DNA from 3 places in the Arthrobacter sp. TJ-240 genome. Region 2 is predicted to be linked to each of the others. Evidence: riboswitches for the same ligand, from Rfam matches in the RefSeq annotation. Region 2 holds a riboswitch; each other region holds the start of a gene.

Region 1 (5,078 bases), on a different contig from region 2:
CGGGGACGTGGAGCTTCCTGCTGTCCTGACCGGACGGCCCGGGCCGTGGCTCTCCGAGCGCCCGGCGTCCCGGGCGGGACCCGCGGCAGACGCGAACGGGGGCCCGCCGAAGCGGGCCCCCGTGGTGGAACCGACGCAGTGCTAGAGCACGTCCGAGAGGAACGACCTCAGGCGCGGCGTCTGCGGGTCGTCGAAGATCGCGGCCGGCGGTCCGGTCTCGACCACCACACCGCCGTCCATGAACGTCACGGTGTCCGAGACATTGCGCGAGAAACCCATCTCGTGGGTGACGACCACCATGGTCATGCCCCCGGCCGCGAGGTCCGCCATGAGCGCGAGGACGCCCTTCACGAGTTCCGGGTCCAGGGCCGAGGTGGCCTCGTCGAAGAACATCACCTCGGGGTCCATGGCCAGTGCCCGGGCGATGGCGACGCGCTGCTGCTGGCCGCCGGAGAGGTTGCCGGGCCGGACATCGGCCTTGTGCTTCAGGCCCACGAGGTCCAGCTGCGCGAGGGCCTTCTCCCGGGCCTCGTCCGCGGACATCCTCCGGAGCTTGCGGAGGGCCAGCGAGACATTGTCCAGCACCGTCTTGTGCGGGAAGAGGTTGAACTGCTGGAACACCATGCCGATGCGCCGGCGCAGCTCGTCCGGGTTGTCCTTGAGCACGGACCGGCCGTCCAGCAGGATGTCGCCCTGGTCGGGTTCGATCAGCCGGTTCAGGACCCGCAGCAGGGTGGACTTCCCGGAGCCGGACGGGCCGATGACGGACGCCGTCGTGCCCTGGTCCACGTGCAGGTCGATGCCGCGCAGCACGTGGTTGGAGCCGAAGGACAGGTGCAGGTCCTTGCCGGTCAGGGTCCCGGATTCCTGGATCTTCACGCCTTCGCTCCTTCGCCGATCTTCGCGGCCAGTTCGTCCGGCTCGGGCTTCTGCTTCCTGCCCACGCGGAGCCGGTTGTCGATGAAGTTCACGAGGTGCGTCAGCGGGATGGTCAGGCACAGGTACAACAGCCCGGCCGCGATGAGCGGTGACAGGTTGCCGGTGTTGCTCGCCGCGTCGTTGCCGACCCGGAAGAGCTCACGCTCACTGGCCACGAGGCCGATGAAGTAGACCAGTGAGGACTCCTTGATCAGCGAGATGAACTGGTTCACCAGGGCCGGCAGCACGCGCCGCACGCCCTGGGGGACCACCACGAGCTGCATGGACGCGCTGTAGCTGAAGCCCAGGGCGCGCGAAGCCTCCAGCTGTCCCTTCTCCACGCTCTGGATGCCGGAGCGGAAGATCTCGCCGATGTAGGCAGAGGCGATCAGCGAGAGGGCGAGGATGCCCAGGGGGTACGGACTGGTACTGCCCGTGATCTCCCGGAGGATCGGACCCAGTCCCAGACCGATGAGCAGGATGATCACGACGGCGGGGAGCCCGCGGAAGATGTCCGTGTAGATGCGCGCGATCCAGCGGAGCACCCGGTTGCGGGAGATCCCCATGATCGCGAGGATCATGCCGACGATCGTCCCGATGATCCCCGAGGCCAGCGCGAGCATGAGCGTGTTCGGCAGGCCGACGGTCAGGAGGTCCGGCAGGACGGCGGCCATCGCCTCCCAGTCGAAGAAGGTTTTTCCGAGTTGTTCCAGGGCGTCCATGCAGGGACCGCTACTTTACTTCCACGGCTTTGCTGCCGGGCTTCCAGTCGGTGGGCATCTCGCGGTCCGGGTACCACTCCTTGGTGAGCTCGGACCAGGTGCCGTCGGCGACGACGGCGTCGAGACCCGCGTTCAGGGCGTCGATGAGCGGCTGGTTCTCGCTGTTCACGGCGTACGCGGTGAAGTTCTCGGTGTTGATGATCGTCTCGGCGATCGTGGTGTCGTCGCCCTCCTTCACCTGGCCGGTGGCCTGCTGCGACGGTGCCACCCAGGCGTCCACCTGCCCGTTCTTCACGTTGGCGTAGACGGTGTTGTAGTCCGGGAAGCGCACGGGCTCGAGGCCCAGGGTGTTGGTGACGTAGTCGTCCTGGACGGTGCCCTGGACCACGCCGACGCGCGTGCTCTCGGACAGGGAGTCGAAGCCGGTGACGGAGGAGTCGGTCTTCGCGACGACGGCCATGTAGCCGAAGTCGTAGCCGTTGGTGAAGCCGACGTTCTCCCGGCGGGCCTCGGTCGTGGAGATCGAGGAGGAGCCGACGTCGTACTGCTTGTTCTGCACCTGCGCGAGGAGCGCGGAGAAGTCCGTGGACGCGAACTCCACCTCGAGGCCCAGCTTGTCGCCGATGGCGCGCAGCAGCTCGTTGTCGTAGCCGGTGAAGACACCGTCCTCCAGGAAGATGTTCGGCGGGGCGTCCGAGAGCGTGCCGACGCGCAGCGTGCCGTCGGTGATCAGGCCGAGGTCCGCCGGATCGATCTCCTCGACCGGGGTGGTGGTCTCGGTGGTGTACTTGTCCAGCGACTGCTGGTCGCTGCCGGCCAGGGCATCGGTGGTCTCGGTGGGTTCGCTGCTGCTGGAGCTGCCGCAGGAGACCGTCAGGGCGAGCAGGGGCACGGTCAGTGCCGTGAGGACCTTACGGGAGAGGTTCATGGTGTCCTTCGTGGTGGCGGGCCCGGGAACGGGCGCGCTGGGTGGGGTGCTGGGACGCCGGAGACCGGCGGGAGGACTGCTGGCTGCTGGGTTACACGCTCGCTGTTCTGGGCTGTGCGCGCTGTGGCGGTCGGACCGGGCCGAACACCGGGGAAGGACCGCACGACGCCGTACTTGCCGACCGGGGGACTGGACCCGGCGGCCGAATCTTCACCTGGAGCACCCCACTACGGGAGAGGGTTGCTGTCCAGCCGGCCAGGGCCGATGGCTGGAACTCTTGATTTGAGCAAAACGCTAGGGCAGCACGGAGCGTCCGGTCAAAACAGGATCGGGGATATTGCGCCCCTTGACGCGGAATCCCGGCAGTTCACGGGCAGAGTGTGGCCGACTTCACACGAACCGGTCCACGAGTGCGGTCAGTTCCCCGGTGAGGGCGGAGGAGGTGCGGATCTCCTGCCCGTCGAGCGAGAGGACAGGCACGAGGAGCCGGATGCTCGAGATGAGCCACACGGCATCGGCGTCGAGGAGGTGGTGCGGTTCGAGCGGCCCGTACCCGAGGTCCCACCCCTGCTCCTTCGCCGCGGCGAACAGCGCGGCCTGCGAGGTGCCGGCCAGGATGCCGCTCTCGAGCTGCGGCGTGACGAGCGTCTTCCGCCCGTCGCGCACGTAGGCGAGCAGCACGGTGGACGTGGGCCCCTCGAGGACCTTGCCGTCGGAGGAGGTGAAGATGACGTCGTCCGCGCCGGACGCCTTCGCGTGGCGGATCGCGGCCATGTTGACGGCGTAGGAGAGCGTCTTGGCGCCCATGAGCAGCCACGGTGCGCGCTGCGCCACGGTGCTGTCGTACCCGCGCTCGAGGAACAGGACCCTCACGCCCGCCTCGCGCTGCGCCAGCGTGGCCGCCGGGACGGGCGCCACCTGCACCCACGCCGTCGGCCGTCCCGCGCTCTCCACGCCGCGGGTGGCCACGAGCTTCACGACGGCGCTGCCCAGGTCCGGCTCGGCGCTCGCGAACTCGCCGAGGGCGGTCCGGATGGCACGGCTCCAGGCGTCCGCTTCCGGCACCACCAGGTCGAGGGCCGCGGCCGACGACGCGAGCCGCGCCAGGTGCGCCTGCTCCTTGCGGGGCGTCCCCTCGACGGCGAGCATGGATTCGAAGACGCCGTCGCCGCGGGTGGCGCCGAGATCGGTGATCATCAGCTGCGGCTGCGAGGCGTCCGCGATCCTGCCGTCGTCGTGGTCGGGGTCGAGGAACACGAGAACCGTCATGGGCCCCAGCCTAGCGGGGGGTCCGCGACGTCAGGTGAGTCCGACCTTCCGGGTGAACAGCTTCTGCAGCAGGATGAAGGCGAGGAGCAGGGCGCCGATCACGATGCGCGTCCACCAGGAGCTCAGCGTGCCCTCGTAGGAGATGAACGTCTGGACGATGCCGAGGACGAGCACTCCCGCGAGGGAGCCGAGCACGTACCCGTACCCGCCGGTCAGCAGCGTGCCGCCGACCACCACCGCGGCGATCGCGTCGAGCTCCAGCCCCGTGGCCGCCAGGCTGTACCCGGAGAGGCTGTAGAAGGAGAACAGGATCCCGGCGATCGCGGAGCACACGCCGCTGATCCCGTACACGAGCACCTTGGTGCGCGGGACGGCGAGGCCCATGAGCACCGCGGAGGACTCCCCGCCGCCGATCGCGTACACGGTGCGGCCGAAGCGCGTCTGGTGCAGCACGTAGAACGCGACGGCGACGACGAGCAGGGCGATCACGACGCCGGGAGAGACGAACAGCTTCCCCGCCAGTGGGATCCTCGCCTGGGCCATCGACGTGAAGAACGGGTCGGTCACGGTGATGGAGTCGACGCTGATGACGTAGCAGAGGCCGCGGGCCAGGAACAGCCCGGCGAGGGTCACGATGAACGGCTGGATCTCGAAGACCTGGATGACCAGGCCCATAGCGAGGCCGAAGCTCGCCCCCGTCAGGAGCACGAGGAGGATCACCGCGACCGGGTTCCAGCCGGCCTGCAGGAGTGCCGCGGCGATCATCATGGACAGTGCGACGACGGACCCGACCGACAGGTCGATGCCCCCGGTGAGGATCACGAACGTCATGCCGACGGCGAGCACGATCAGGAAGGTGTTGTCGATCAGGAGGTTCAGGAAGACCTGCCCGGACAGGAACCCGGGGTACATGGCGGCGCCGACGGCGAACATCGCGACGAACAGGCCCACGGTCGCCAGCGTGGGGGCGTACCGTGCCTTGCCCTGGAGGCGGCTGATCCGGGAGCGGTCGAGCGGTGCGGAGGTGCGGGTGAGGACGGACATCAGGCGGCCACCTCCACCCGGGGCTGCGCGGGGACAAGGGGCCTGCGTCGCCCGAAGAGGGTGCGGGCCCGGGGGGACTGCAGGAGGCAGACGGCGATCACCACGAGCGCCTTGAACACCAGGGTCGCCTCGGGCGGGATGCCCAGCGTGTAGACGGTGGTGGTCAGGGTCTGGATGATGAGCGCCCCGACGAGCGT
Region 2 (5,078 bases):
GATGCGGACCTGCGGGTCCTGCTGCTTGAGCGCCGCCACCTGCTCGCGCAGGTAGGCGAGGAGGACATCGCCTGCCGGGCCCTCCGCCGAGGGCTCCGTCACCCTCGCCGCGTCTGCGGGGAAGCCGGTGACGAGGGCGCGCTCCAGTTTCGATCGGTGAGCTGCGGGACGGACGCCTGCGGCGGCGATGATCTCCGTCACCGCGTCCAGCACGTCCCTGGAGCCGCTGACCAGCTCGATCTCCCATTCCCGCCAGCGCAGGCTGGACGGCTCGGGGTGGAGTGCCTCTGCTTGCACGCGGTCGTCCATGAACTCGGCGAGGACCCCGTCCTGACCGCGCAGGCGGTGCACGACGCGCCGCGTGTCCAGCCGGGCGACCGGCACCAGCGCGCTGTCCCTCGTGTGCACCCGGATCAGCTTCAGGAGCGGCTTCGGCACCACCGAGGTCCGGCCCAGTGGCGCATGGTGTTCGTGGCGCTCGTCGGCACCGGCCGGCAGCTTCAGGTGCCAACCGGCGTCCTCGCCGCCGGTCCGGCGTCGCAGGGTGATCCGCTGGGACGCCAGCCTCAGGTCCTCCGTATCGAAGTACTCGGCCTCGAGGTGGAATTCGACGGGCGCATCCACACCTCCGACCCCGGGGACGTCCTCGAGTGCAGGAGGCGGGGTGTCATCCTCGACGTCGAACTTCCGCTCGATCTCCACAACAGGCTCAGCGCGCATAGGGCACTGTATATCCTCGCCCGGGCGGGCGTCACCAGATCTTTGCCGGCCGACGACCCCCTTCCGGTGCGCGGTGGGGCCGAAAGACCCTAGAGGGATGCGCCGATCCGGTGCACACTTGCGGAACTCGAGGACCGACACGAGCCCTGGGTCGACGAAGGCGCGCGTCGACCACCCACCGTCGGACCATTCGTCGCGCGCCCTTCCCACCGAAGGAGACCGCCATGACCACAGAACAGTCGGAGCCCCGACCCGTGAGTCTGCCTGCCACCGCTCCCCCCTCAGGGGAACGCATCCAGCGCGGCGCACCCGCGCTGTCCGAGTCCGACCTCAAACGCCAGTGCGAGCGTCGCCGTGAAGCGGAGCGGAAGCTCGCCCTCCACATCCAGCGGTACAGGGAGACGCACCCTCTTCCTCTGAGCCACTGACACCCGTCCCGGCGGAAGCGTTCCCGGTTCCGCCGGGATCGGGAACGCTTCCGCCGGGGTCGGGACCCGTACGCTCTCTCCATGGACGCACGCCTCCACTTCGTCACCGTCGCCGCGCGGGACCTCGACGCTGCGCGGACCTTCTACAGCGAAGGGCTCGGGTGGACGCCGGCTCTCGACGTGCCCGACGAGGTGATCTTCTACCAAGTGGCTCCGGGAGTGCTCCTCGGGCTGTTCCTCGCCGATAAGTTCGCCCAGGACCTCGGGCTCGACGCCACACCGGTACCGTCGGGCATAGTGCTGTCCCACAATGTCGACGGCCCGGAAGAGGTCCGCGCCGCCGTCGCTGCCATGATGCGTGCCGGCGGCACCCCTGTCCAGGAGCCGCAGGAGAGCGCCTTCGGCGGCATCTTCCGCGGGCTCGTACGCGATCCGAACGGCATCGTGTGGGAGATCGCCCATAATCCCGGGTGGCGCATCCTCGACGACGGCACCGTCACCCTTCACTGAAATGCACCGCAGGACATTCCGTCCGGTCCACGGCAATTCGCGCTGTGTCATATTTCTTTTTATTGGTCGGACGCCCAGGGCATCTGCCTATAGTTGTTCCAGCTTCAAGAGACGCGATCGTAAAGCTCCGACTGGATCGCGCGCCAACCCCATGTTCCTGGGTGGTTCGGATGACGAAGCGGCCTTCTCCTCGGCACACAGTGCCGGTCCGGTGCGGGCAAGAGCACTCCGAAAGGCACTCATCGTGAGCTGTACCGCCCTCCCCTAGCAGGATCCCGGCGCCCTCGGTGCGTCTTCTCCCTTCATTCTCCTTTTCATTCTCCTTCCGGACGCAATATGCTCCGCGCTGCGCCGGAACGCCTCTTGAGGAATTTCCCATGAACGCACCCTTAATTCGTCCTGCCCGAAATCGAAACCGCTCCGGGCACGCCACGGCCCTGTCCGCGGTGGGCCTCCTCGTCCTCCTGGCCGGCTGCGCCGGGCCGGCGAATTCGTCCGCCGTCACCGGTGGCGAGCCGGTCTCCGGCGGCGTCCTGGACGTGTCCATCTCGGCCGAGCCGGGCTGCCTCGACGGCCACGGCATCTCCGCCACGCAGCAGCAGTTCCTCGGCCGCCTGATCTACGACAACGTGGTGACCCTCGACGAGAACGGGGACATCGCGCCGTACCTCGCCGAGTCCTGGGATGTTTCGGAGGACGGCAGGACGTACACGTTCCGCCTCAAGCAGGGGGTCACGTTCAGCGACGGCTCGCCCTGGAACGCGGAGGTCCTCGGGCAGAACTTCGAGCACATGAGGGACCCCGCCACGAAGTCACCCCTCGCCGCCGCGTACATCGCCCCGTACGTCGACGGCACGGTTCTCGACGAATACACCTTCGAGGCCCACCTCGCCTACCCCTACACCCCCTTCCTCTACACCCTCGCCCAGTCCTGGCTCGGCATGAACTCCGGCAAGGCCATCACCGAGGCGCCCGAGACGCTGTGCCAGAAGCCGATCGGCACGGGGCCCTTCACCGTCGCCGACTACCGCCCCGGCCAGAGCATCAGCTACACGAAGCGGGAGGGCTACGACTGGGCGCCCGAGTGGCTGGACGGTGAGGGTGCCGCGTACCTCGACGGCGTTGAGGTAACCCTCGTCAGCGAACCCGTCATCCGCCACCAGTCCCTCGTCTCGGGCCAGTACGACCTGACGGAGAACCTCGCGCCGCAGAACGCCTCGGCCGTGCAGGCCGACCCGAACTTCACGTACGAGAACCTCGCCCGGACCGGCAACCCGTACGTCCTCAATTTCAACCTGAACCGTGCACCGTTCGACGACCTCGCGGTCCGGCAGGCGTTCGCCGCCGCGGTGGACACGAAGGCCGTCACGGAGAGCCTCGGCTTCGGCACCTACACGCCGATCGACGGCTTCCTGTCCAGGGAGAGCCGGTACTACGACCCGACTGTCGAGAGGATCCTCACGTATGACCGCGAGCGCGCGAACCAGCTGCTCGACGACGCCGGGTGGACCGGGCGTGACGGCGAGGGCTTCCGCACGAAGGACGGGAGCAGGCTGACGGTCGAGGTCCCCACGGTGGAGAGTTCCACGCCGAGCCCACTGCTCGTGCAGCTGCAGGGAGAGGCCCGCAAGGTCGGCTTCGACCTGCGGATCATCCAGCTCCCCCAGGCACAACTGACGGAACTCCGTTACGCCGGCGACTACGATGCCCTGGCCGGCGTCTGGCACACCAACACCACCGACGTCCTGTTCATCCGCTACCACTCCTCCGAGATCACGGGTGAGCGGATCGGCCAGAACTCGTCCTACGTCGACGACCCCCAGCTCGATGCCCTCCTCTCCACGGCCCGCGAGGCCGACGACGGGCCCGTGGCCGAAGAAGCGTACTCGAAGGCGCAGCACCGGCTGCTCGAGATCGTGCCCGGCGTGCCGCTCTACGAGAACCCGAGCCAGTTCGCGTACGCGAACACCCTGCACGACGTCGCGGTGGACACCTCCCACCCGGTGCCCGTCCTCACCTACGCCTGGAAAGCCGAGTAGGTGACCGTGCTCCGCCGCGTCCTCACGCGACTCGCAGTCGGGATCGGCGTCCTCTGGGGAGCCGCGACGCTGACGTTCCTCGCCGTCTACCTGATCCCGGGCGACACCGCGCTGCTGATCCTGGGCGGGCCCGACGCGCGGCCCACGGAGGAGACGCTGGCGCAGGTCCGCGCCGATTACCTCCTCGACCAGCCCCTCCTCGTGCAGTACGGCAGCTACCTCGGCAACCTGGTGCAGGGCGACCTCGGGCAGTCCTACAGGCTGCGCCTGCCCGTCTCGGTGGCCATCGGGCAACAGATCGGCGCGACGGCGGCACTCGCGGCGGCCGCCGTCGCCGTCGCGGTGCCCCTGACATTCGTCGTGGCGATCCTGTCCGCGCAGCGCGCCTCCTGGATCCGGTCGATCGTCTCCGGCATCGAGGTGGTCTTCGCCGCGACGCCGACGTTCATCATCGGGTTCGCGCTGCTGATCGTCTTCTCGTTCACGCTGCGCTGGTTCCCCATCGGCGGGAACCAGGGACCGGCCGCGCTGGTCCTCCCGGCCCTCACCCTCGCCCTCGCGGTGTTCGGGACCCTCTCCCAGGTGCTGCGGAACGAACTCGAGGACGTCCTGGAACAGCCGTTCATCCTGACGGCCCGCTCCCGCGGCATGCGTGACCTCCCGGTCCGGATCCGGCACGCGCTCCGGCACGCGGCCATCCCGGTCATGACCATGTCAGGTTTCGTCGTGGCCGCGCTGCTCGGCGGGTCCGTGGTCGTCGAGACACTCTTCAGCAGGCAGGGCATCGGGTCGCTGACCCTGGCCTCGGTCTACAACAAGGACCTGCCGGTCATCCTCGGGATCGTGCTGCTGTCGGCCGCGGTCTACGTCGTGGTGAACCTCGTGATCGACCTCCTCTACACGCTCATCGACCCGAAAGTGGTGACCGCATGAGCATCGCCTCACGCACCGTCCCGCCCGCCGTCGCCCCGCCGGCCGCACTCCCCGTACTTGAATCAGCACGGGTCGGGACCCACAGACCACGGCGACGCCGGTGGCGCGTCCGCCCCGGGATCCTGCTGGCTTCCGTTTTCCTCCTCTGGCTGGCGGCGGCGGTCCTGACCCCGGGCCTGCTCGCTCCCGCCGACCCGTACGCCGTGAACCCCGCCAGGAGCTTCGAGGCGCCAGGCGCCGCCGCCTGGTTCGGCACGGATGACTCCGGCGCCGACAACTACACGCGGATCGTGCACGGCGCCGCCACCTCGTTGTACATCGGGTTCGGCGCGACGGCGATCGGCGTGGTCGGCGGGACCGCCATCGGCCTCCTCGCCGGTCTCAACGGGCGGCTCGTGGAGGCCTCGGTGATGCGCTTCCTCGACGTCACCCTCGCCATCCCGGAGAT
Region 3 (5,078 bases), on a different contig from region 2:
GCCGCGAAGCCGTCGAAGTTCTCCGCGAAGTACTGGACCATGTCGTTGCGCTCCGGCTCGCCGTGCACCAGCACGTCCAGTCCGAGGTCCTCCTGCAACCGCACCACGCGGGTGATCTCCTGCCGCAGGAACTGCTCGTACTCCGCCGGGGAGATGTTGCCGTTGCGGGCCGCGGCGCGGGCGGCGCGCACCTCGTCGGTCTGCGGGAAGGAACCGATGGTGGTGGTCGGCAGCAGGGGCAGCCCCAGCCTCTCCTGCTGCAGGTCGGCCCGGTGTGCGGCGGAGCCGCGGGTGAACGCCTCCTCGGTCAGTGCGGCAGTGCGCGTGCGCACGCGGTCCACGACGACGCCGTCGAACAGCGCGCGTTCGCGCAGCACCGCCTCCGACGCCTGGAGGTCGTCGGCCACCGCCGCCCGGCCCTCGGCGAGTCCGCGTGCCAGGACCACCACCTCGACGATCTTCTGGTCGGCGAAGGCGAGCCACGCCGGCAGGTGTTCCGGCAGGGCGGTCTCGGCCACCACGTCGTGCGGCACGTGCAGCAGCGAGGTGGACGTCGCCGTGCTGACCGCGTGCGCGGTCTCCGACTGCAGTTCCTCCAGGGTGGCCAGGGAGGAGCGCAGGTCGTTCCCCCAGACGTTCCGTCCGTCCACGACGCCGGCCACGAGGCGCGTGTCGACCAGCGCCTGCAGCGCCCCGACCGAGGGCCGCGCTCCCCGGACCAGGTCCGCGTGCACCGCGTCGACGCCCGCCGCGGCGAGCACGGCCAGCGCCTGGCCCGGCTCCGCCGGATCACCGGCGGTACCGTAACCCGTGGTCACCAGGAGAGCCGGGCGGTCCGTGGTACCCGCCAGCTGCCGGTACACCCGCTCCACCAGCCCGCCGGGTGCCGCCAGCTCGCCGCCGCGGTCGCCCACGAGGCCCGGCTCGTCCAGCTGTACCCACGCGGCTCCCGCCTCCGCCAGGGCCGCGAGGATTCCCCCGTAGGCCGCCACGGCGTCGTCGATCCGGGACAGGGGGTCGAACCCGGCGGGTGCCCCCTCCTCGGCCTTGGCGAGCAGCAGGTAGGTCACAGGGCCCACCAGCACCGGGCGCAATACGGCGCCGCGGTTCTTCTGCCGTCGGATGATGGACGTCAGGCGGTGCGCCACCGCGGTGAACGGGGTTCCCGGGCCGATCTCGGGCACGAGGTAGTGGTAGTTCGTGTCGAACCACTTGGTCAGCTCCAGCGGCGCGCGGTCGCCGTCGCCCCGGGCCAGCGTGAAGTAGGCGGCTGTGTCCACGGACCCGTCCTCACCGGCCAGGTCCGCGAACCGGGACGGCAGCGCGCCCAGGGCCGCCGTGGCGTCGAGGACCTGATCGTAGAGGGCGAAATCCGCAGGGATGGAGGAATCGGCCTCCTTCAGGCCCAGCTCGGCGAGCCGTGCAACCGAGCGGTCCTGCAACTGCTCGGCCGCACGGTGCAGCCCTGCCTCGTCCAGGCGGCCGGCCCAGTAGGCCTCCAGTGCCTTCTTCAGCTCCCGGTCCGGCCCGATGCGCGGGTAGCCCAGGATCGTGGCGGCGGGGAAGGTGTCGGCGGTACTCATGTGGTGCTCCTTCGAAGGTGGTGTCGGTTCTGGATCTGGTGGGTCCGGGCCGTTCAGCCCGGAACGGCGCCGGCGAGGCGAGCCGCCGGGAGGTCGAGCTGTTCGACGACGTCGAGGGACGCTCGGAAGTCGTTGAAGGTGTAGAGATGGAGGCCAGGCGCTCCTGCCTCGAAGGCCGCCCGGGCCAGCGCCGCCGCTGCCCGCACGCCGATCCGCCGGCATTCGGCATCACTCGAGGCCGTTTCCAGGCGGTGCAGCAGCTCGGCGTCGGGACGTACGCCGGTCATGATGGCCAGCCGCTCGAGCCGCCGGACACTGACGGTGGGCATCACGCCGGGAATGATCGGGATGGTGACGCCGGCCGTGCGGGCTGCGAGGACCAGGCGCACGTAGTCGGCGGGGTCGAAGTACACCTGCGTGATGGCGAAGTCGGCGCCGGAGCGTTGCTTCGAGATCAATACCTCGACATCGTGCAGGAATGACGGCGACTCGGGGTGCGTGGTCGGATAGGCCGCCACCCCCACCGCGAGACGGCCACCGGCGAGTGAAGCACCGTGCCTGGTCTCGACCTCCCGGATCAGTGCCACCAGGTCCCGGGCGAAGGGCAGCTCGCCGCAGAACACCCCCGGCTCCGTCGGCAGGTCCCCGCGCAGGGCCAGTATGCCCCTGACTCCCAGCCCGACGAACTGCCGCACCAGCAGGTCCAGGCTCTCCCGTGTCTCCCCCACGCAGCAGAGATGGGCTACCGGGCGGAGCCGGGTGCTGGTGATCAGGTGGTCGATGAGCTCGACCGATGCCCGTCGTCGTGCCGGTGTGCCGCTGTAGGTCACCGAGACGTAGTCGGGACGGGTGGCTCCGAGTTCGTCGATCGTCCGCAGGACGGTGTCGCCGGCCTCCGGGGTGGCCGGCGGGTACAGCTCGTAGGAGAGCGACGGCGGTACCGCTCCGTGTCCTGAAAATACCATTCGAGCTCCTCGGTAGGGCCGAGGGAGCGCACCAGCAGGATGCCGCGAACCAGTGGTACCGGGCGCGGGCACGCCGAGTCCTCACGTGGGTTCACTGATGTGTCTCCATCGGTTCTGGCATTAGCACCGTTTCCGCTGTCCCCGAGGGGACAGCCAAATGGTTGCTGCGGCGTCAACAAGCCAGATCTCTCGGCCGCTCTTGATGGTTGGTGGGATCACTCTAAGCAGCGCGCCGCGCCGGGCGGCAAACCTGGCGCAACATGGCGCTGCGTGACGTCATGCGACACAGCCTCTGTCACAAAGGTCCGTCGCGACGTCATGGAACGACGCCGTGGGGTTCCGGGGACCGCTCTGCCGCTGTCCAGGGATTGATGGCCGGAACCGCCAGCCTCCGGTACGGTTCGATGTTCCCCGATACGACAGCGAGGCCCTTGTGGAGGGCTGTCGCCGCGATCAGGGAATCGGCGAGGGCCACGTCGGCAAGACCGGCGAGCGGCCCCCACGCCACGGCGACGTCGACGTCGACGGACAGGATGTTGGTGCCGAACCGTTCCGTGAATTCGTGCAGCCAGGCTTCGAGGTCCGGGAAGTGCTCGTTCCGGCGGCCCAGCGAGTGCAGCTCGCCGATGGTCAGCGCGGAGACGAAGATGCGGAAGTGACGGCGCCGATGGAGGAACCCGGTGACGGCGGGATGGGGGCTCGGACCACGCAACTCCGCGATGACGTCGGTGTCCAGAAGGAGGCCGCTCGGCGATGCCATGCCTCAGTTACCCGTCGGCCGTCGGCCCGCTCTCCTGGCGGACTCCCCTTCTGATCGCGGCGTCAGGAGGAAGGCGACGAACGCCTCGCGCGGAGCCGTGAGCACTTCGTAGTCCTGGATGCTCAACGCGATCATCGGGATCTGTGCGGGGAACGCTTTGGCTGGGGGTGGTGTCATGGGCGGACGGCGCAGGGCCGCGTCCTTTCGCGAGCTCTTGCCCGCACCAGATACCCACCGAAGGGGCGAATGCGGGCCGCTTCGTCATCCGAACCACCCTATGAGCGCGGGGTTGGTATGCGGCCTAGTCGGAGCTTGACGGCCGCAGTTCTTGAAGCTGTTGGAAGTATAGACATAACACGCCTGAAAATCCTCAGCCCAGAGCCAGGGCGGTATCGGACGCCAGCCCGACTGGTGCGAACCGGGACCACCCTGCCGCGCTTCGGTTTACAGGGTGGCCCCGGAACACTGGTGTGGCAGTGAGGCCACAGATCTTCAGCTCGTGGTGCTGAACTCGTCGCCGGCTTTGACGGCCAGGACGGGCCGGTCGACCTGCAGCAGGATGCGCTGTGCATGGCTGCCGAGGATGAACTTGCCGACCTGGCTTCTCTTCCGCAGCCCGATGACGATGAGGGACGCGTCCACTTCCTGAGCGAGGCCGATGAACTCCTCGGTGAGGTCATCAGCGTGTCCCGGCTGCCGCACGACGGCGTCGACTCCAAGGTCCCGCGCCCGCTTCACGAGGTCGGCCACCTGCTCCTCCGGGACGAGGGACGCGTCGACTGGCGCACCTTTCCGCGGTGAGTTCAGGATGACCACATTGGTGTTGCGCAGTTGTGCCTCCTTGAGGCCGGCGTCAAGGGCCGCTTCCCCTTCGGGGGTCGGGACATATCCGATGAGGATGCTCATACCGTTTCCTTCTTGTTGGTGGTGGACGCCTGCCTCGCCGAGCGGTTCTTCAGCGCCTTCTGGATGACGGGAAGAAGGATGACGACGATGAACACGAAGAGAAGCACGGCTGTGATGGGGCGCCCGGCGAATTGTGTGGCGTCACCGCCGAAGAGCAGCAGGGACCTGCGCAGGCTCTCCTCGAGGAGGGCTCCGAGGACGAAGGCGAGCACGAGGGGACCGGGTTCGAAGCCGAACTTCTTCATCAGGTATCCGACGATGCCGAAGAAGATGACCAGCCAGATGTCGAAGATGCTGTTGTTGATGGTGTAGACACCGATCAGGGTGATGAGCACCGTCACCGGGGCGAGAATCGCAGGACGTACACGGAGGATCCGCACGAAGATGCCGACCAGGGGGATGCTCATGATCAGCAGCAGGATATTGCCGATGTACATGGAGTTCACGACGCCCCAGAACAGTTCCGGATCGTTCTGTACGAGCTGCGGTCCGGGTGTGACGCCCTGAATGAGGAGGGCGCCGAAGATGATGGCCATGGTCGCGTTCGCCGGGATGCCGAGCGTCAGCAGCGGGATGAACGACGAGGTCGCTGCCGCGTTGTTCGCGGTCTCGGGGCCGGCGACGCCTTCGATCGCTCCCCTGCCGAAGCGGGAGGGGTCTTTCGCGCGCTTCTTCTCCATGGCGTAGGCGGCCAGTGAGGAGAGGGTCGCGCCGCCTCCGGGGAGGATACCGAGGAAGAAGCCGAGGACGGATCCGCGGCCGATGGCGCCGGAGGACTGCTTGAGGTCCTTGCGCGAGGGCCAGACGTTGGCGACCTTGGCCGGCGCCTGGACCTTGTTGTGGCGTTCCTCGAGGTTGTAGAGG

What was found. Region 2 has a riboswitch for S-adenosylmethionine ahead of AC4D2C_RS05895 (ABC transporter substrate-binding protein). Riboswitches for the same ligand answer to the same signal wherever they lie in the genome.
Region 1: another riboswitch for S-adenosylmethionine. It lies ahead of AC4D2C_RS10510 (ABC transporter substrate-binding protein); the one in region 2 lies ahead of AC4D2C_RS05895 (ABC transporter substrate-binding protein).
Region 3: another riboswitch for S-adenosylmethionine. It lies ahead of AC4D2C_RS03840 (PIN domain-containing protein); the one in region 2 lies ahead of AC4D2C_RS05895 (ABC transporter substrate-binding protein).

What each region holds. Positions count from the first base shown of each region.
Region 1 is NZ_JBZCNG010000003.1:476,370-481,447, reverse strand. Features, by position in the region: gene AC4D2C_RS10525 (energy-coupling factor transporter transmembrane component T family protein) at 1-29, shown strand, start outside; gene AC4D2C_RS10520 (amino acid ABC transporter ATP-binding protein) at 142-879, opposite strand; gene AC4D2C_RS10515 (amino acid ABC transporter permease) at 876-1,640, opposite strand; gene AC4D2C_RS10510 (ABC transporter substrate-binding protein) at 1,651-2,568, opposite strand; SAM riboswitch class IV at 2,734-2,851, opposite strand; gene AC4D2C_RS10505 (aminodeoxychorismate lyase) at 2,959-3,837, opposite strand; gene yjfF (galactofuranose ABC transporter, permease protein YjfF) at 3,868-4,881, opposite strand; gene AC4D2C_RS10495 (ABC transporter permease) at 4,881-5,078, opposite strand, start outside.
Region 2 is NZ_JBZCNG010000002.1:261,549-266,626, forward strand. Features, by position in the region: gene AC4D2C_RS05880 (CYTH and CHAD domain-containing protein) at 1-720, opposite strand, end outside; gene AC4D2C_RS05885 (hypothetical protein) at 945-1,148, shown strand; gene AC4D2C_RS05890 (VOC family protein) at 1,230-1,658, shown strand; SAM riboswitch class IV at 1,761-1,888, shown strand; gene AC4D2C_RS05895 (ABC transporter substrate-binding protein) at 2,036-3,697, shown strand; gene AC4D2C_RS05900 (ABC transporter permease) at 3,698-4,630, shown strand; gene AC4D2C_RS05905 (ABC transporter permease) at 4,627-5,078, shown strand, end outside.
Region 3 is NZ_JBZCNG010000001.1:782,006-787,083, reverse strand. Features, by position in the region: gene metE (5-methyltetrahydropteroyltriglutamate--homocysteine S-methyltransferase) at 1-1,583, opposite strand, end outside; gene AC4D2C_RS03845 (methylenetetrahydrofolate reductase) at 1,637-2,548, opposite strand; SAM riboswitch class I at 2,651-2,757, opposite strand; gene AC4D2C_RS03840 (PIN domain-containing protein) at 2,865-3,308, opposite strand; SAM riboswitch class IV at 3,514-3,642, opposite strand; gene AC4D2C_RS03835 (universal stress protein) at 3,801-4,214, opposite strand; gene AC4D2C_RS03830 (tripartite tricarboxylate transporter permease) at 4,211-5,078, opposite strand, start outside.